One region of the Methylobacterium sp. 142-1Y genome, then DNA from elsewhere that is predicted to be linked to it. Evidence: predicted binding sites of a transcription regulator. Region 1 holds the regulator's gene; each other region holds the start of a gene.
The links. Region 1 encodes PhoB, which activates phosphate uptake and scavenging genes when phosphate is short. Its sites were predicted from a motif close to TGTCATNNANCTGTCAT; they were not measured.

Region 1 (4,842 bases):
GACGGCGTTGTGGCAGGCATTGACCTCGGCACCGACGAACCAGCGGCCGTAGGCGCCCTCCTCGGGGGCGAAGACGCGGGTGGCGGGTCTCGCCCAGTCGATCGCCTCGGCGGCCTGTGACCAGAAGGCCTCCGGGTCGCGCTGCCAGGCGGCGTAGGTCTCCGGGTAGCGGCTCGGGCTCGCCATGGCGTCTCCTCCGGTGCCGTCCATCTGCGGGGCGGCCTGCCTGTTCAGATAGAATAGGCCCCGGTCCGGCCGGAAGTCGAACTTTCGTAAGGATGCCGGGCGGATTGATCGCTCCGCCCCGGCGGGTACTCTGGCGCGACAGGGAGCAGGACGACCCATGACCGGCGCGACGATCTACGACCACGGCCTCGACCGGAACCCGGCCAACCACCAGCCGCTCACGCCTCTCACCTTCCTGGAGAGGGCGGCCACGGTGTTTCCCGACCATACGGCCGTGATCCACGGAAATTTGCGGCGCAGCTACCGCGACCTCTACGCCCGTTCCCGGCGCCTCGCCTCGGCGTTGAAGGCCCGCGGCATCGGGCGGGGCGACACGGTGGCGGTGATGCTCGCCAACACCCCGGCGATGATCGAGTGCCATTACGGGGTGCCGATGGCCGGCGCGGTGCTCAACACCCTCAACACCCGGCTCGACGCCGCGATCATCGCCTTCTGCCTCGACCACGGCGAGGCCAAGGTGGTGATCACCGACCGGGAATTCGCCCGCATCATGGGCCCGGCTCTGACCCAGGCCGGGGTGAAGCCGCTCGTCATCGACTACGACGATCCCGAATACGACGGTCCGGGCGAGCGCCTCGGCACGATCGAGTACGAGGACTTTCTGGGTCAAGGCGATCCCGGTTACGCCTGGGCGATGCCGGGCGACGAGTGGGACGCGATCAGCCTAAACTACACCTCGGGCACCACCGGCGACCCGAAGGGCGTGGTCTACCACCATCGCGGCGCGTCGCTGCTCGCGGTCGGCAACGTGGTGGCGGGCAATCTCGGCCGGCACCCGGTCTATCTGTGGACCCTGCCGATGTTCCACTGCAACGGCTGGTGCTTTCCCTGGACCCTGTCGGTGGTGGCCGGCACCCATGTCTGCCTGCGGCAGGTGCGGGCGAAAGCCATGTACGACGCCATCGCGGATCACGGCGTGACGCATCTGTGCGGCGCGCCGATCGTGATGTCGCTCCTCATCAACGCCGCCGCGGCCGAGCGGCGGGAGCTACCCAACCGCGTCTCCTTCCTCACCGCGGCGGCGCCCCCGCCGGAAGCGGTGCTCGCCGGCATGGCCGAGGCGGGATTCGACGTCACCCACGTCTACGGGCTGACCGAGACCTACGGCCCGGCGGTGGTGAACGAGTGGCACGCCGACTGGAACGCCTTGGGCAAGGACGAGCAGGCCGCCCGCAAGGCGCGCCAGGGCGTGCGCTACCCGCCGCTCGAGGCGCTGGACGTGCTCGATCCCGAGACGATGCAGCCGGTCCCCGCCGACGGCGAGACGCTGGGCGAGGTGATGTTCCGCGGCAACGTGGTGATGCGCGGCTACCTCAAGAACCCGACAGCCACCGAGGCCGCCTTCGCGGGCGGCTGGTTCCATTCGGGCGATCTCGGGGTGAAGCACCCGGACGGCTACATCCAGCTCAAGGATCGCTCGAAGGACATCATCATCTCAGGGGGCGAGAACATCTCGTCGATCGAGGTCGAGGAGGCCCTGTTCAAGCACCCGGCGGTGGCCGCCGCCGCCGTGGTCGCCAAGCCCGACGAGAAATGGGGCGAGACGCCGTGCGCCTTCGTCGAACTGAAAGGCTCCGAGATGGTCTCGGCCGAGGAGCTGATCGGCTGGTGCCGCCAGTCGCTCGCCGGCTTCAAGGTGCCCAGGCACGTTGTCTTCACGGAACTGCCGAAGACCTCGACCGGCAAGGTGCAGAAGTTCGTGCTGCGGGAGATGGCGAAGGCATTGTGAGACGGGTTCGACCTGAACTGTTCCGGCCGCAATAAAGGGCGGGATCCCCCTCTTCGCCGTGGATGCAGGGCTGTCCGGGGAAAGAAAGTATCGCTGGTCTTGAACCCTCCCCCCTCTGCGGGGGAGGGTGCCCGGCGGCGCCGGGCGGGAGAGGGGAACCACGCTTCCGGATGAGGCGGAACCGTTCTGACTGGCGCCCTCTGAATCAGCGTCGCGCTGCCCCTCTCCCGGCCTGCTCCGCAGGCCACCCTCCCCCGCAGAGGCTAGCGTGTTCACACTTCTCGGTTCGAGAGCTTCTCCGGTGAAGGTCGCGCGCCTCTCCTCCCCCCGGCGATCCCGGGCTTGCCCGGAATCGCTGCAAGTTGTGGGGAGGAGTTGGAGGTGGGGGTGGTGCCGCGTAGAGCGCGAGGCTACTCCGGCACCACCCCCACCCCTAACCCCTCCCCACAAGGGGAGGGGAAAGCGCGCATATTTACAGAGGGTTAGCTCACGAAGGAGAAGTGTGAATCCGCTAGCCCGCAGAGGGGGGAGGGGGAACTTGCGCTCTTCTTGCCGCGAACAGTTCACACGAAGACCGTATCACGCCTCCGGCGCGAACATCTCGTCGAACGAATAGCCCGAGCCCCGCACGGTGCGGATCGGGTCGCTGTCGCGGCCGCGGTTGATCGCCTTGCGCAGGCGGCCGATATGCACGTCGACGGTGCGCTCGTCGATATAGACGTCGTGCCCCCAGACGCCGTCGAGCAGTTGCTCGCGCGAGAAGACGCGTCCGGGGCTCTGCATCAGGAATTCGAGCAGCTTGAACTCGGTCGGGCCGAGATGCAGCTCGCGACCGTCGCGGCGGACGCGGTGGCTGACCCGGTCGAGCTCGATGTCGCCGGCGATCAGGAGGTCGGCGACGTGGGCGGGCTTGGCCCGCCGCAGGAGCGCCCGCACCCGCGCCAGCAGTTCCGGCACCGAGAACGGCTTGACGATGTAGTCGTCGGCACCGGTGGCGAGGCCCCGCACCCGGTCGCCCTCCTCGCCGCGGGCCGTCAGCATGATCACCGGCAGCCGCTCGGTCTCGCGGCGGGCGCGGATGCGCCGGCACAGTTCGATGCCGGACAGGCCCGGCATCATCCAGTCGAGGAGGACGAGGTCCGGCACCTGCTCGCGCAGGCGGATATCCGCCTCGTCGCCCCGGGCGACGGCGTCGACCTCGAAGCCCTCGGCCTCGAGGTTGTAGCGCAGGAGGAGGGTGAGGGCTTCCTCGTCCTCGACGATCAGGATGCGGGTACTCATCGGGGGCACTCAGGCGGGGGCGGGGGTAAAGGCCCGCCGGGCCGCAAGGCCCGGACGGGCGTCGCCCTCAAGCCTCGGGCGGGGTGTCGAGGGTGGCGAAGCTCGAACGGTCGTTCTTCGGACGCTCGGTCGGCAGGGTCTCGCCGGTGGCGAGGTAGTGGATGGTCTCGGCGATGTTGGTGGTGTGGTCGCCGATGCGCTCGACGTTCTTGGCGCAGAACAGCAGGTGCGTGCAGAACGTGATGTTGCGCGGATCCTCCATCATGTAGGTCAGGAGTTCGCGGAACAGCGAGGTGTAGAGCGCGTCGATGCCGCCGTCCCGGGCCCAGACGTCGAGGGCCGCGACGGTGTCCTGGGTGGCGTAGGCGTCGAGCACGTCCTTGAGCTGCTCCTGGACCAGCTCGTTCATGTGCTCCACGCCGACGACGATCTTCTGCAGCTGGACCTGGTCGGCGATGGCGACGACGCGCTTGGCGACGTTCTTGGCCAGATCCCCGATGCGTTCGAGGTCGCCCGAGACGCGGATCGCCGAGATGGTCTCGCGCAGGTCGACCGCCAGCGGCTGGCGGCGGGCGATGAGGAGGATGGCCTTCTCCTCGATCTCGCGCTGCAGCCCGTCGAGACGCTGGTCGGTGGCGATCACCGCCTGGGCGAGGGCGGCGTCGCGGCGCAGGAGCGCCTGGCCGGAATCGGCCACCATCTTTTCGGCGATGCCGCCCATCTCGGCGATGCTGCGCCGCAGGTTCTGCAACTCCTGATCGTAGGAGGTGACGATGTGGCTCGACATGGGATCTGGCTCCTCGCGCGGAGGTGGAGCGTAGGCTTGTGCCGGCCCGGCAGACCGGGCCGGCGGATGATCGCGTCAGGCCTCAGCCGAACCGGCCGGTGATGTAGTCCTGGGTCTGGCGCTTCGACGGGTTCATGAACAGCCGGTTGGTCGGCCCGAACTCGATCAGCTCGCCGAGATACATGAAGGCGGTGAACTGCGAGATGCGCGCCGCCTGCTGCATGTTGTGGGTGACGATGGCGATGGTGAACTCGCCCCGCAGCTGCTCGATCAGTTCCTCGATGCGGCCGGTCGAGATCGGGTCGAGGGCCGAGGTCGGCTCGTCGAACAGGATCACCTCCGGGCGCTGCGCCACCGTGCGGGCGATGCAGAGGCGCTGCTGCTGGCCGCCGGACAGGCCCATGCCGGACTGCTTGAGCTTGTCCTTGACCTCGTCCCAGAGGGCGCCCTTGCGCAGGGCCTCCTCGACGCGGTTGTCGAGATCGGCCTTGCCGAGGCGCTCGTAGAGCCGGATGCCGAACGCGATGTTGTCGTAGATCGACATCGGGAACGGGGTCGGCTTCTGGAACACCATGCCGACCCGGGCGCGCAGCTCGTTGAGGTCGATCGAGGAATCCAGGATGTTGCGGCCGTCGAGCAGGATCTCGCCTTCCGCGCGCTGCTCCGGATACAGGCTGTAGATCCGGTTGAAGGTGCGCAGCAACGTCGACTTGCCGCAGCCGGACGGCCCGATCAGGGCGGTGACCTGGCGGTCGAGGAAGTTGAGGTTGATGTTCTTCAGGCCCTTGAAGTCGCCGTA
Region 2 (4,842 bases), 2.2 Mb from region 1:
CCCGGCAGGGATCGCAGCGAACCGATTTGCCGCCCGGGCCGGGCCGGCGCGCCCTCGGCATGGGCGGCCTCGATATTGCCGTAGAACTGATCCGCGCTCGCCGCCCAGGTGTAGCGGAGGGCCTCCGCCCGGCAGGCCTCGCGCGGGATCGCCAGCGCCGCGCGGGCCGCTGCGCCGAGATCGTGGTCGAGGATGCCGACGCTCGTGCCGCCGATCACGTCGAGCGGGCCGGTCACCGGATAGGCCGCCACCGGCAGCCCGCTCGCCAGCGCCTCCAGCAGCACGATGCCGAAAGTGTCGGTCAGGCTCGGGAAGACGAAGACGTCGCTCGCCGCATAGACCCGGGCGAGCGCCTCGCCGGTGAGCGTGCCGAGGAAGCGTGCCGCCGGATCGATCCCGGCGAGCCGCGCCCGGTCCGGCCCGTCGCCGACGACGAGCTTGGTGCCGGGCAGGTCGAGGCGCAGGAAGGCCTCGACGTTCTTCTCCACCGCCAGCCGCCCGACGAACAGGAAGAACGGGCGGGGAAGACCGGATAGCGCCTCGGGAAGGACCTCACCGTCGCGGGGGCGAAACAGGTCGGTGTCGACGCCGCGGGTCCAGCGCATCAGCCGGGTGAAGCCGCGCCCCGTCAGATCACGCTCCAGGGACGGCGTGCTCACCATCGTGCCGCTCGCCGCACCATGGAAGCGGCGCAGGCACGCGTAGCTCCAGCGCTCCGGCACCGGCAGGCGGGCGGCGAGGTATTCGGGGAAGCGGGTGTGGTAGCTCGTGGTGAAGGGCCGCCCCTGCGCCAGGCAGACCCGGCGGGTGGCGAGCCCGATCGGCCCCTCGGTGGCGATGTGGACGTGGGTCGGCGCGAGAGCCGGGAACCGGGCGGCGACCCCGCGGGCGGTCACCAGCGAGAGCCGGATCTCGGGGTAGCCCGGCAGCGGCACGCTGGCGAAGTCGAGGGGCGTGAGCATCACCGGGTCGTGGCCGCGCCGGCGCCCCGCCGCGACCATGTGCTCGAGGGAGCGGACGACCCCGTTGACCTGGGGGTGCCAGGCATCGGTCGCGACGAGGAGCCTCACGCGACGGCCCTGGCGCTGGCGGCCGGGGGCAGGGGGGTGCGGGCGGCGGGCGCCAGTTCCTCGACCGGGATGACCGGTGGGCTGCGCGAGGTGAGGGGCTGCGCCGTCTCGGCATTGGCCCGCTTCCACTCGGCGAAGCGGATCACCTCCATGGTGCCGTCGTAATGCTCGACCACCGCCGTGCAGGATTCCACCCAGTCGCCGGTATTGAGGTAGTGCATGTCGCCGACCATGCGGCTCGCCGCGTGGTGGATGTGGCCGCAGATCACCCCGTCGGCCTCGGCCCGGCGGGCCTCGGCGATCAGGAATTCCTCGAAGCGGCCGATGAAGTTGACGGCGTTCTTCACCTTCAGCTTGGCCCAGGCCGAGAGCGACCAGTAGGTCAGGCCGAGACGGCGGCGCACCCAGTTGAGATGGGTGTTGACGAACAAAGCCGCCGTGTAGGCGCCGTCGCCGAGCAAAGCCAGCCAGCGGGCGTGGCGCACCACGAGGTCGAACTGGTCGCCGTGGATGACGAGGTAGCGCTTGCCGTCCGCCGCCTCGTGCAGCACCTGATCCTGGATCTCGATGCCGCCGAAATGCATGTCGAGGAAGTCGCGCAGGAACTCGTCGTGGTTGCCCGGCACGTAGACGAGGCGGGACCCTTTTCGCACCTTCCGTAGGAGCTTCTGCACCACGTCGTTGTGCGATTGCGGCCAGTACCAGCCCGAGCGCAGCTTCCAGCCGTCGACGATGTCGCCGACCAGGTAGATCTCGTCGGCATCGACCTCCCGCATGAAGTCGAGCAGCAGCTCGGCCTGGCACCCCTTGGTTCCCAGGTGGATATCCGAGAGGAACAGGGTTCGCACGCGAAGCGCGTCGGCGTCCTCGGCCACGTGCAATCTCCTTGGCGGCGTCTCGCGCCAGCCAAACCCTATTCGCGTATCACTTTGATGACGCGGGAACGGATCGGCGAACCTCGGCCGAGGGAGGCAGGCCCGAATTCGTTTGCGGAGGCTTAACATCCACCATGCGGATCGCGCAGGTCAGACGCCCGGGGAGGTGTCTATCTCGGCCGTGCCGATTCGTGGTTCTGACACGATGCCCCGCCGCGATCCGCGGCCGCGCCTCTCCCCCGCTTCTCCCTCAAGAAAAGCACCACGCCCATGGCAGCCCCCCTCGTCGTCCCCGGCCGGTCGGTCACCGGATCTGGCGCGTCGGGCCGCGCGGCGGCGCGCCCTTATCTGGGGATCGGGCTCAAGGTTCTCTCGGCGCTGGCCTTCACGCTGATGTCCGCCGGGGTGAAGGTCCTTGCCGACCGGTTCCCGACCGGCGAGATCGTGTTCTTCCGCTGCTTCATCGCCATCGCGCCGCTGCTGCTGTGGCTGCGCTGGCAGGGCAGCGTGCGCGACGCCGTGCGCACGCAGAACCTCAGGGGCCACGTCCTGCGCAGCATCATCGGTGCCTGCGGCATGTTCGCGGGCTTCGCCGGTCTCTCCTTCCTGCCGCTCTCGGACGCGGTGGCGATCGGCTACGCCTCGCCGATCCTCGTCGTGGTGCTGGCGGCTGTGGTGCTGCGCGAGCGGGTGCAGGCCTATCGCTGGGCCGGCGTCTCGGTCGGCTTCCTCGGGGTGCTGATCACGCTGGCGCCCCATCTCGAATTCGGCGGATCGAGCGGCGGCGGCACCACCGGCGCCCTGTTCGCGATCCTGGCGGCGGCCTGCTCGGCGGCGGCCACCATCCAGGTGCGCAAGCTCACCGGCACCGAGCGCACCGGCGCCATCGTGCTCTACTTCTTCCTGTTCACCTCGCTGCTCGGTCTCTCGACCCTGGCTCTGGGCTGGAAGATGCCGGGCTGGTCGGATCTCGCGCTGTTCGTGGTCGTCGGCGTGCTCGGCGGCATCGGCCAGATCCTGCTCACCGAGAGCTACCGCCACGGCGACGCCTCGCTGGTCGCGCCGTTCGAGTACACCACCATGCTGTGGTCGGTGCTGATCGGCTGGTTCGTGTTCGGCCAGCTTCCCACCGCCGCGATCGCGATCGGCGGCGGCATCGTCGCGGCGGCCGGCGTGTTCGTGGTCTGGCGCGAGCGGCGCCTGGCGGTGGAGCGGGCCCGCGAGGCGGCGGCGGGCGGGCTGACGGCGGGCCGTTGACGCCCGCGCTCGCTCGCCCTTACTCCGGTGGGATCGCCGGCCCGCGATCCCCGGGCCCAGCAGGATTACGCCCCATGCCCGCACGCCCCCGCCCCGCAGGAGCCCGCCCGTGAACACCGAGGCTGGGCACGCGACCGTGCCGGTGGACCTGCGGCTCTACGGCCTCCTCGATGTCGGGGTCTGCGGCGGCGACGCCGATTACCTCGCCCGGATGGCGGCGGAGGCCGCGTCCGGGGGCTGCACCCTGCTGCAATACCGCGAAAAGACGATCTCCAACGCCCGCGAGACCGTGGCGCGCCTGCGCCGGATCCACGCGGCGCTCCAGGGTACCGGCGTCCCGCTCCTGATGAACGACCGGGTCGACCTGGCCCTCGCCGCCGGTCTCGAGGGCGTCCATCTCGGCCAGGAGGACCTGCACCCGGCGGATGCCCGTCGCCTGCTCGGCCGCGGCGCGATCGTCGGGCTCACCGTCAAGAACGCCGCCCAGGCCGACGAGCTCTACCGGCTGCCGGTGGATTACGCCTGCATCGGCGGCGTCTTTTCCACCACCAGCAAGAACAACCCGGACCCGCCGGTCGGGCTCGACGGGCTCAACCGCATCGTGTTCCGGGCCCGGCTCGCCCGCGGCCCCGGCCTGCCGGTCGGGGCGATCGCCGGGATCGACCGCAGCAACGCCGCGGCGACGATCGGGGCGGGGGCGGACGGGATCGCGCTGATCTCGGCCCTGTTCGGCACCGGCCGCGACGTCGCGGCGCGCGCCCGCGACCTGCGCGGCGTGGTCGACGGGGCGCTCGCCGCCAGAGGTTCGGCATGATCGGGATTCGCACGATCGGAGACCGGGCATGATCGCCGTGACGATCGCGGGCTCGGATTCAGGCGGCGGCGCCGGAATCCAGGCCGACCTCAAGACCTTCTCGGCGCTCGGCGTCTACGGCGCCACGGTGATCACCGCGCTCACCGCCCAGAACACGCGCGGCGTCCAGGCGATCCACGACATCGACCCGGACTTCGTGGCGCGCCAGATCGAGAGCGTCTTCACCGATCTCGACGTGACGGCGCTGAAGATCGGCATGCTGTCGCGCGCGCCCGTGATCGCTGCCGTGGCCGAGGGCCTCGCCCGCCACGCCGCCGGGCTGCCCCTGGTGCTCGATCCGGTGATGGTGGCGACGAGCGGCGACCGGCTGCTCGCCGACGATGCCGTCGCGGCCTTGCGGACGAAGCTCGTGCCCCACGCCGCGGTCCTGACCCCGAACCTGCCGGAAGCGGCGGTGCTGCTGGGGGAGGGGATCGCGGAATCCGAGGCCGCGATGCTCGACCAGGGGCGGCGCCTCCTGGCCCTCGGGCCCCGCTCCGTCCTGATGAAGGGCGGTCACGCGGCCGGGCCCGACAGCGTCGACCTTCTGGTCGGGCCGGACGACAGGGTCCTTCGCCTCGAAGGCCCGCGGATCGAGACCCGCAATACCCACGGCACCGGCTGCACCCTGTCGGCGGCCATCGCCGCCGGGCTCGCCCGCGGCCTGCCCCTGCCGGAGGCGGCCCGGGCCGCCAAGGCTTACCTGACCGCCGCGCTCGCCGCATCGGACCGGATCCGGATCGGGCACGGCAACGGCCCGGTGCATCATTTCCACGCCTGGTGGGGC
Region 3 (4,842 bases), 2.4 Mb from region 1:
GGTCTGATCATCGGACCTTCCCTAAGAGAAATCCATAAACCCCGAAGACTCCTGCATCGGAGCGGAAGTAAGCCGCCCGGTCGATGGCCGGCGGCGAAAACTCTCCCATATCGCCTGGGAAAGCCGAGGGCCCGTCCCGCGCCCGGCGCCGGACGGATCACCGATGACCCCAGACCCGACGCAAAGCCCCGCGCCCCGCCGGCCGCTCCGCGCGCGGCTCGGCCCCGTGCGCAGCCGGGCCGGGCTGACCACCGCGGGGGCCGCCCTGCTGCTGCTGGTGGGCTCCGCCAACGGGCTGCTGCTGGCCTGGCAGAGCACCGTCCAGCACCGCATCACCCACACGCTGTCGGTCGACCGGACCCTGATGCAGGTGCTGGCCGACCTCCTCGACAGCGAGACCGGGCAGCGCGGCTACCTCCTGACCGGTGATTCCTCCTTCCTGGTGCCCTACACCGCCGGCCAGGCCCGGATCGCCGCGGAGCTGCCGGTGCTGGACGCCGAGCTGCGCGGCTCGGCCCCCCAGGAGGCTCGCCTGAAGGCGCTGCGCCCCGCCATCGCCCGCAAGTTCGTCGAACTCGACCGGACGCTCGCCCTCGACCGGGCCGGCGACCGCGACGGGGCGCTGGCCCTGGTGCGGGCGGGCGAGGGCAAGACCGAGATGGACGAGATCCGCCGGATCATCGAGGCGATGCGCGCCCAGGAGGACGAGGTGCTGCTGGGCTACCAGCGGCACGCCCACGGAATCGAGGCGATGGTGGGCATCGGCAGCGTGGTGTCGGTCGGCATCATGGCGCTGCTCGCGGTGCTGGCCCTGCGCGAGACGGCGCGGCGGGCGGCCCTGTCGCGCTTCCTGCCCGCCGAGTTGGCGCCGCTCCTGGAGCGCGGCGGCAGCATGGCGCAGGGCGGCGGCCTGCGGCTCGGCGAGCGTCGCCACGCGGCCATCGCCTTCGTCGACATGCGCGGCTCCACCACGATCGCCGAGCGGGCCGATCCCGAGACGGTGGCGATCCTGGTCACGGGGTTCCGCCGCTGCGTCGCCCAGGCCGCCCGGGAGACCGGGGGCGTGATCGACAAGTTCATGGGCGACGGTGCGCTCGTGGTGTTCGGCGTGCCAGAGGCGCGGGCGGAGGCCGCCGCTCAAGGACTCGCCTTCGCGGAGCGGCTGGAGGAAGGGGTGGCGGCGTGGAACGCCGAATCGGGCGAAGCACCGGTGCGAATCGGCATCGGGGTGCATTGCGGCGAGGTGTTCGTCGGCGTGGTCGGCGACGACGACCGGCTCGAATTCACCGTGCTCGGCGACGCGGTCAACGTCGCGGCCCGGCTCGAACAGGCGACCAAGACCTTCGGGACCACCACCCTGGTGTCGCAGGCGGCGCTCGATGCGGCTCAGGTCTCCGGCGGGGCTTGGGCCTCCGGCGAGGCCTGGCGCGAGGTCAGCCGCCAGCCCCTGCGCGGCCGGCGGGAGGCCTTCCCGATCTACGGCCGGGCGGCCTGAGAGCGATGTGGGGAAAAATGGCGCGGGACGGGGTAGCGGTCCCGGCCGGCCTCTGCTATCGCAGCCGCCCCGGCCGGGTCGGCTCGAAGACGATCCGGCGGTGGAAGGCGCACCAGCTCTTGCCGTCCTGCACCGGCGCCCCGCAGCAGACCGCACGGTCGTTCGGTTCGCCGATGATGAACTTGCACACGAAGGCGCCCGATTGGGCGAACGGAACCCGGAGGCTCGGAGAGGGCTCCTCGACGGCGTCTGCGGTCACGATATGCGACATGCGCACGAGCTGGTTCATCGGGTACTGACTCGCTGGCCTTCCGCCACCCTCGACCAGAAGGGCACCGGGCCGGTTCGTTGCGGGCAGGTCCGTCACCGGATGCTCCACCCATGAGATCCGCGCCCCTGTCGACCCGCGCACACGCGTCGCAGGGGCAGCGGTGTTCGTACGAATTTGGGGTTGCGTCTCGCAGAACGCAAGCCCCTTAAGCATTTACGCGTGGTTTTCGACAGCCGGGGCGGGTTCGCGAAGGCCCTGTCAGCCCTTGCCGCGTCATCGACTTGCCATCCGGGCGCCCTATCCTTGGCGGATCGCCGCCACGAGTCTGCCCACGGGTCCGCCATGTCCGACGCCGCCCTCGCCCCCGACCGCGCCGGCGCGGCGCATGGTCACGCCCGGCCCGGCCGCCGGTTCGACCATCGCGTCCACCCGGCGGCGACGATCGGCTTCCTGGCCGTGCTGGCCGCCGGCCTCGCCTATGGCGGCACCAACCTCCTCGCCGACATGCAGCGGGCCGGCCAGCCGCCGCTCGCGCTGGGGGCCTTCGCGCTCCTCGGCCTCGCCCTCCTGATCGCGCTCGCCTTCGAGTTCGTGAACGGGTTTCACGATACCGCCAACGCGGTGGCGACGGTGATCTACACCCACTCGATGCCGCCTCTCGTCGCGGTGATCTGGTCCGGCGCCTTCAACTTCCTGGGCGTCATGGCCTCGACGGGTGCGGTCGCCTACAGCGTCGTGACCCTGCTGCCGGTCGAGCTGATCCTCCAGGTCGGCTCGGGGGCCGGCTACGCGATGATCTTCGCCCTCCTGCTCGCCGCGATCGTGTGGAACCTCGGCACCTGGGCCCTCGGCCTGCCGAATTCCTCGTCGCACGCGCTGATCGGCTCGGTGATCGGCGTCGGCCTCGCCAACCAGCTGATGGCGCCGGGCCATGCGGCCTCCGGCGTCGCCTGGGGACAGGCGGCGAGCGTGCTCGAATCGTTGCTGTTCAGCCCTCTCATCGGCTTCGTCTGCGCCGCCGGGCTGCTCCTCGTGCTCAAGCGCCTGGTGCGCCGGCCCGACCTCTACCGCGCACCGGAGGGCGAGGCGCCGCCGCCCCTTTGGATCCGCGGCCTGCTGATCCTCACCTGCACCGGCGTGTCCTTCGCGCATGGCGGCAATGACGGCCAGAAGGGCATGGGGCTGATCATGCTGATCCTGATCGGCGCCGCCCCCACGGCCTACGCGCTCAACCGCACCATGCCGGATTCGAGCACACAAGCCTTCGTGCAGGGCTCGGAGAGCGCGAGCCGGGTGTTTCGCGACCATGCCGGCGGGGCCCCGATCCCGGACGCGGCGCGAGCCCGGGCCAAGGTCGGCGAGGCCTTGAAGGCGGAATCACCGGCCAAGGCGCTCGCCGCGCCGGACGCCTTCGCGGCGCTCGCCGGCCTCGCGGACGACATCGCCGGGCAAGTGAAGAATTACGGCGCCATCCGCCACGTGCCGGCGGAGGCGACGCCGAACCTGCGCGCCGACATGTATCTCGCGAGCGACGCGGTGCGGCTCCTCACCGGCGAGCACTCGCCGCTCCGTGACACCGAGAAGGCGACCCTGACGGCCTATCGGCACACCCTCGACGACGGCACCCGGTACATCCCGACCTGGGTCAAGGTCGTGGTCGCCCTGGCGCTCGGCCTCGGCACGATGGTGGGCTGGAAGCGGATCGTCGTCACGGTCGGCGAGCGCATCGGCAAGCAGCATCTGACCTACGCGCAGGGCGCCTCGGCCGAGGCGGTCGCCGCCGGCACGATCGGGCTCGCCGAAGCCTACGGCCTGCCGGTCTCGACCACCCACATCCTGTCGAGCGGCGTCGCCGGCACGATGTGGGCCAACGGCACCGGCCTGCAGATGACGACGGTGCGCAACCTGGCGCTCGCCTGGATCCTGACCCTGCCGGCGGCGATCACCCTGGCGGGTGGCTTGTATTGGGGACTGCGGCATGTGTTCTGACGCAGGACAAGCATTCCGGGACAGGTGACGGCATCGGCATTCCCACCCGCGACCTCATCCTGAGGTGTCAGTCGATCTTCGATCGACTGACACCTCAGGATGAGGCTGGGGAATGGGATTGTCCGTCGTGTCTATTTTACGTCGTGCAATATTTTTGCTGAAGCAAGCATTCAACCCGCAACCGCCGACTTCCGATAAATCTCGACCAGCGAGCGGCCCGCATGCTCGACATGGATCCGCAGCAGGTTCGCCGCCGCGACGATCTCCCCCGCCTCGCACAGGTCGAGGATCGTGGTGTGCTCCATGTCGGCGCGGGCGACGTCGCCGGTGACGGAGAGTTGCAGGCGGGTCGGGCGGTCGCAATCCTGGAGCAGGCCGGCGACGATCGAGAGCGAGCGCGGCCGGCCGGCATGGCGCAGGAGGCCGAGATGGAAGCGCCGGTTCAGCTCGCCCCAATGCGCGACCTCACCGGCCGCAAGCGCCGCGCTGTACTCGTCGCGCAAGGCGCGCAGCTCCAAAAAATCCTCCTGGGTCAGATGACGGGCCGAGAGGATCAGCAATTGCGGCTCCAGGGAGACGCGGAGCTGAAACACGTCCTCGATCTCCTCGACCGAGAGCCCCGAGACCACCGCGCCGCGATGCGGCACGATCTTGACGAGGCCGCCGGCTTCGAGTTGCAGCAGCGCCTCGCGGATCGGGATCCGGCTGATGCCGAACTCCTCCGCCAGGGCGTCCTGGCGCAGCTGGAAGCCCGGCGCCAGGGTGCCCGAGAGGATGCGCTGGCGCAGGGCCTCGGCCACCGCCGCCGAGACGGTGCGGTGCCGCAGGCCCTCGGGGGAGGACAGGCCGGTCGTCCGGCGCGCCGTCACGGCCATGCTCGCATCCTCGCTGGTTCAGTCGAACGTATATTGTATACGATTCGGGATTTTCAAGCCGGTCAGAAGGTCGGCGGCGTGCAGGCGCTCACCACCTCGCAGGGATTCGGGCCGATGCAGCGGAAGCGGTGCGGCCGGCGGCTGGAGAAGTAATAGGCATCGCCCGGCCCGAGCACCCGGCGCTCGTCGTCCACCGTCACCTCCAGCCGCCC
Region 4 (4,842 bases), 1.3 Mb from region 1:
CAAGGCGGCCCTGCGCCGGGTCACCGACGGGGCGCTCGGCAAGCGCCTGTTCGACAAGCTGCAATCGAAGGGCATCACCGGGCTCGCCTATTGGGACAACGGCTTCAAGGTGATGAGCGCCAACAAGCCGCTGCGGATGCCGGCGGATTTCCGCGGCCTGAAGATGCGGATCCAGTCCTCGAAGGTGCTGGAGGCGCAGTTCCGCGCGCTCGGTGCGATCCCGCAGGTGATGGCCTTCTCGGAGGTCTACCAAGGCATGCAGACCGGCGTGGTCGACGGCTCGGAGAACACCCCCTCGAACATGTTCACCCAGAAGCACCACGAGGTGCAGAAATACATCACGCTGTCCGATCACGGCTATATCGGCTACGCAGTGATCACCAACAAGAAGTTCTGGGACGGGCTTCCGGCCGAGATCCGGACCGAGCTCGACAAGGCGATGACGGAGGCGACCGCCTACGCCAACCAGGTCGCCGACAAGGACAATGCCGACGCCCTCGACGAGATGAAGAAGTCCGGTCGGACTACCTTCATCGAACTCACTCCCGACGAGAAGGCGGCGTGGAAGGCGGCCCTGGAGCCGGTCACCGCCGACATGGCGAAGCGCGTCGGCAAGGACGTGATCGAGGAATTCCAGAAGGAAGCCAAGGGCGGGACGCAGTAGAACCGTCCCGCCGGCTTTTCTAGAGCGTGTTATGAACCTATGACGTAGCGTGAGCGTTGAGGGGCATGAGTGCTGATCGCCCCGCCTATCCGTCCGACGTGTCCGATGAAGAATGGGCGCTGGTTGCCCCCTATCTGGCGCTGCTGCGCGAGGACTCGGGTCAACGCGACCACGAGTTGCGCGAGGTGTTCAACGGGCTGCGCTACATCGTGAAGACCGGTGCGCCGTGGCGGTTCATGCCCCACGACCTGCCGCCGTGGGCGGCGGTCTACCAGCAGACCCAACGCTGGCTTTCCGCCGATTGCTTTGGCGCGGTGGCGGGCGACCTGCGTGCTGTGTTGCGGGAAGCGGCGGGGCGCGAGCCGGAGCCGTCTGCGGTGATCCTGGACAGCCGGACCCAACGCTCCTCGCCCGAGAGCGGTGAGCGGGCGGGCTACGACGGGGCCAAGCGCAAGCGCGGCTCGAAGGTGCACCTGGCGGTGGACACGCCCGGGCATGTGGTGGCGCTGCACGTCACGCCGGCGAACGTGGACGACCGCAGCCAGGTTGGGGCGCTGACGTGTGCGGTGCAAGCGGAGACGGACGGGAGCGTGGAGACGGCGTTCGTCGATCAAGGCTACACGGGCGAGAAGCCGGCGAAGGCCGCCGACGCGAACGGCATCGCGTTGGAGGTAGTCAAGGCGCCCGAGGCCAAGCGCGGCTTCGTGCTGCTGCCACGCCGGTGGGTGGTGGAGCGCTCGCTGGCCTGGGCGGCGCGCTGCCGCCGGCTGGTCAAGGACTACGAGCGCTATGCCACCACGTTGGCAGGCATCTACATGATCGCCTTCGTCTGCGACATGCTCAGCAAGCTTGGACGCATCGTAAACAGTTCATAACACGCTCTAGGGCGCTTCACGACCGCTTTGCAATCGCGAAGATCTCCAGATTCTTGATTTTGCGGCATGTTCTACGACGAAACGGCATCCACTTCGTCGGAAAATGCTCCAAGGCGATCGCGCCCCGTCGTCGAGAGATCGACGGCGGGGCTTTTTCGTGCCGCGTTGCCGTCGCGAACGACGGATCGTCGAAAAGATAGTTTGCCGGGAAACGATACGACCATCGCCCGTCGCCGCGGAGAGGCGACAGGCTGGCCTTCACGGCCCGGCAACCTTCACAGCACTGTCGCAAAACACTCATACAGAACGAACACAGTCCGAAACATGCTGTAACAAGGCAGCCTCGCCGACCGGTCCGATACGTCGAACGTTCGCCGCGAGCCCGGTGCCGCTTGCGCGCTTTCCCTCCCCGATAAGCCCTAACAGCCTCGCGCTGACGGGTGGTGCCGCCTCGGGCGCCGCCGCTCCTCGTGCGCGCCCGGAGACACTGGAATCCATGGCCACGACGCTTGCCGCCGGCGACATCGCCATCGTCGGCTACGACGCCACCAACCCGGACGATTTCGCCTTCGTGGTGTTGCGCGACGTCGAGGCCGGAACGGCCATCAGCTTCACCGATAACGGCTGGAGCTCCAGCACTGGCGCCTTCCGCACCGGCGAGGGCACCTACACCTACACGGCGCCCTCGGCGCTCGCCGCCGGCACGGTGATCCGCCCGACCACCGACAGTGCCGCCGGCGGCACCAACTCGCCGGTCTTCACGGCGCAGAACTTCGCGCTCAACGCCTCGGGCGACCAGATCCTGGCCTATCAGGGCGCGGCCGCGAGCCCGACCTTCCTGTACGCGATCAACTTCGCCGATGGCGGCACCACGTTTGCCGGCAACGCCACCAGCGCCGGCACCTCGGCCCTGCCGCCGGGCCTGACGCTGGGCCAGAGCGCCGTCGCGCTCCCCTCCGCCAACGGCCGCTATGCCGGCCCGACCTCGGGCACCCGCGACCAGATCCTGGCCTCCGTCGGCACGACCTCGTCCTGGACCCAGAACACCACCACCCGGGTCGGCGACGCCGCCTACGCTCCCTTCACGGTGACCGCGGCGCAATCCCTTCCGACCCTGTCGATCGACGACGTCCAGGCGAGCGAGGGCGATGCAGGCACCAAGCAGCTCACCTTCACGGTGTCGCTCGGCGCGGCGGCGCCCGCCGGCGGCGTGACCTTCGATATCGCCACCGCCGACGGCACGGCCACGGCCGGCAGCGACTACACCGCCCGCAGCCTCACCCGCCAGATCATCGCGGCCGGCGAGACCCGCGCGACCTTCGCGGTCGATATCACCGGCGACACGGTGGTCGAGCCGACGGAAACCTTCACGGTGAGCGTCGCGAACGTCTCGGGCGCCACGGTGGCGAAGGGCCAGGGCACCGGAACGATCCTCAACGACGATACCGGCACCCGGATCGGCGGCACGGCGATCTACGACGCCGCGCCCTCGCTCCAGGGCCTGTCGGGTGCGACCGCCACGACCCCGCCGAGCGCCACCAACGCGCTCCAGCTCGTGCGGCTCGGCGCCTACGCCACCACCAACGATCCGGCGACGACGGTCGCGCCGAACGCCGAGGTGGTGGCCTACGATGCGACCACCAGCCGGCTCTACGTCCAGAACACCAGCGAGAACCGCATCGAGATCGTGGGGCTCGACGCCGCCGGCTCCCTCGCCAAGACCGGCGAGATCCTGCTCTCTGGCCTCGAGCAATACGGCGCGGTGAACTCGGTCGCGGTCTTCAACGGCCTCGTGGCGGTGGCCTACGCCAATGCGACCGGGGACGCGCCGGGCCGCGTCGCGCTGTTCAACGCCGACGGCACGCTGCTGCGCTCGCTCACCGTCGGGGTCGGGCCCGACCAGCTGGTGTTCACCCGCGACGGCACCCGCCTCCTCGTCGCCAACGAGGGCGAGCAGGCGAGCGCCGCCAGCAACCCGGTCGGGGGCGTCTCGATCATCGACGTCTCGGGCGGCGCGGCCAGTGCCTCGGTCGCCACGACCGTCGGGTTCACCGGGCTCGACGGCGCCGAGGCGACCTTGCGCGCCCGCGGCCTCGCGATCACGCCCGGCAAGGCCGCGTCCGCCGACATCGAGCCCGAATACATCGCGATTTCGCCCGACAACCGCTTCGCCTACGTCACCCTCCAGGAGGTGAACGGTGTCGCGGTGATTGACCTCACCAATCCCGGCACGGCGCCGATCGCGATCCAGCCGCTCGGCGCGGTCGATCATTCGCTGCCCGGCAACGAGTTCGACGCCTCCGACCGCGACGGGCCGGGCGGCACCGCCTCGATCCGGATCGCCGCGACGCCCGCCGGCACGCCGATCCTCGGCCTGCTCCAGCCCGACAGCATCGCGTCGTTCACCACCGGCGGCGCGACCTACTTCGTCACCGCCAACGAGGGCGACCAGCGGGTCATCGGCGGTGCCGACGATGCCAACGACGTCGCGCGGCTGAGCGCGGTTCCGAACAGCCGGCTCACCCCGGTGCTCCAGGCGCTGAAATCCGATCCGGCCTATGCCCGGCTCAACGTGCTCCTGCGTACCGGCGACACCGACGGCGACGGGGTGATCGACCGGCTCAACACGCTGGGCGGCCGCGGCATCTCGATCTTCCGGCAGAATGCCGACGGCACCATCACCAAGGTGCGCGAGACCGGCGGCGAGTTCGAAAAAATCTTCGCCCAGATCGCGCCGGAGCGGTTCAACAACGACCAGACCGTCTCCAACACCCCCGACGACCGCTCCGACAACAAGGGGCCGGAGCCCGAGGGCATCGCCGTCGGCACGGTGAACGGGCGCATTTACGCCTTCGTCGGCCTGGAGCGCCAGAGCGGCATCCTGGTCTACGACGTGACCGATCCGGCGAACGCGAATTACGTCTCCTACGTGCCGCCGCTCGCCGGTTCGGCCGCCGATCTCGGGCCGGAGGTGCTCACGTTCATTCCCGCCGACCGCAACCCGACCGGCACGAACCTCGTGGTCTCGGCCAACGAGGTGGCGAATGGCGGTGCGACGCTCTACGCCGCCCTGCCCCAGGGCGCGACGCAGGAGATCTCCTTCGCGCCCGATTCGCTGAGCGTCAGCCGTCCCGAGGGCGATAGCGGCACCACGACCTTCAGCTTCACGGTCCAGCGCTCGAACGGCACGCTCGGCGCCGTCGCCTTCACCGCCGCGCTCTCCGGCACCGGCGCCAACCCGGCCAGCGCCGCCGACTTCACCGGCAGCCCGGCCCTGCCGCTCACCGTCACCGGCACGATCCC

Region 2: AC3AOF_RS20930 (UDP-2,3-diacylglucosamine diphosphatase) is a predicted target of PhoB. The motif match lies at 1,992-2,008, and genes of this name have one in related genera.
Region 3: AC3AOF_RS11660 (inorganic phosphate transporter) is a predicted target of PhoB. The motif match lies at 2,038-2,054, and genes of this name have one in related genera.
Region 4: AC3AOF_RS07165 (ExeM/NucH family extracellular endonuclease) is a predicted target of PhoB. The motif match lies at 1,824-1,840, and genes of this name have one in related genera.

The regions. Positions count from the first base shown of each region.
Region 1 is NZ_CM173224.1:183,512-188,353, reverse strand. Features, by position in the region: gene AC3AOF_RS00840 (propionyl-CoA synthetase) at 1-186, opposite strand, end outside; gene AC3AOF_RS00835 (acyl-CoA synthetase) at 344-1,975, shown strand; gene phoB (phosphate regulon transcriptional regulator PhoB) at 2,555-3,256, opposite strand; gene phoU (phosphate signaling complex protein PhoU) at 3,324-4,043, opposite strand; gene pstB (phosphate ABC transporter ATP-binding protein PstB) at 4,126-4,842, opposite strand, start outside.
Region 2 is NZ_CM173224.1:4,572,568-4,577,409, forward strand. Features, by position in the region: gene AC3AOF_RS20925 (glycosyltransferase family 4 protein) at 1-1,070, opposite strand, end outside; gene AC3AOF_RS20930 (UDP-2,3-diacylglucosamine diphosphatase) at 1,067-1,945, opposite strand; gene AC3AOF_RS20935 (DMT family transporter) at 2,216-3,202, shown strand; gene thiE (thiamine phosphate synthase) at 3,312-4,016, shown strand; gene thiD (bifunctional hydroxymethylpyrimidine kinase/phosphomethylpyrimidine kinase) at 4,045-4,842, shown strand, end outside.
Region 3 is NZ_CM173224.1:2,561,513-2,566,354, forward strand. Features, by position in the region: gene AC3AOF_RS11650 (adenylate/guanylate cyclase domain-containing protein) at 164-1,495, shown strand; gene AC3AOF_RS11655 (GcrA family cell cycle regulator) at 1,551-1,784, opposite strand; gene AC3AOF_RS11660 (inorganic phosphate transporter) at 2,109-3,755, shown strand; gene AC3AOF_RS11665 (GntR family transcriptional regulator) at 3,926-4,630, opposite strand; gene AC3AOF_RS11670 (cupin domain-containing protein) at 4,693-4,842, opposite strand, start outside.
Region 4 is NZ_CM173224.1:1,532,025-1,536,866, forward strand. Features, by position in the region: gene AC3AOF_RS07150 (TRAP transporter substrate-binding protein) at 1-664, shown strand, start outside; gene AC3AOF_RS07155 (IS5 family transposase) at 730-1,539, shown strand; gene AC3AOF_RS07160 (hypothetical protein) at 1,556-1,801, opposite strand; gene AC3AOF_RS07165 (ExeM/NucH family extracellular endonuclease) at 2,036-4,842, shown strand, end outside.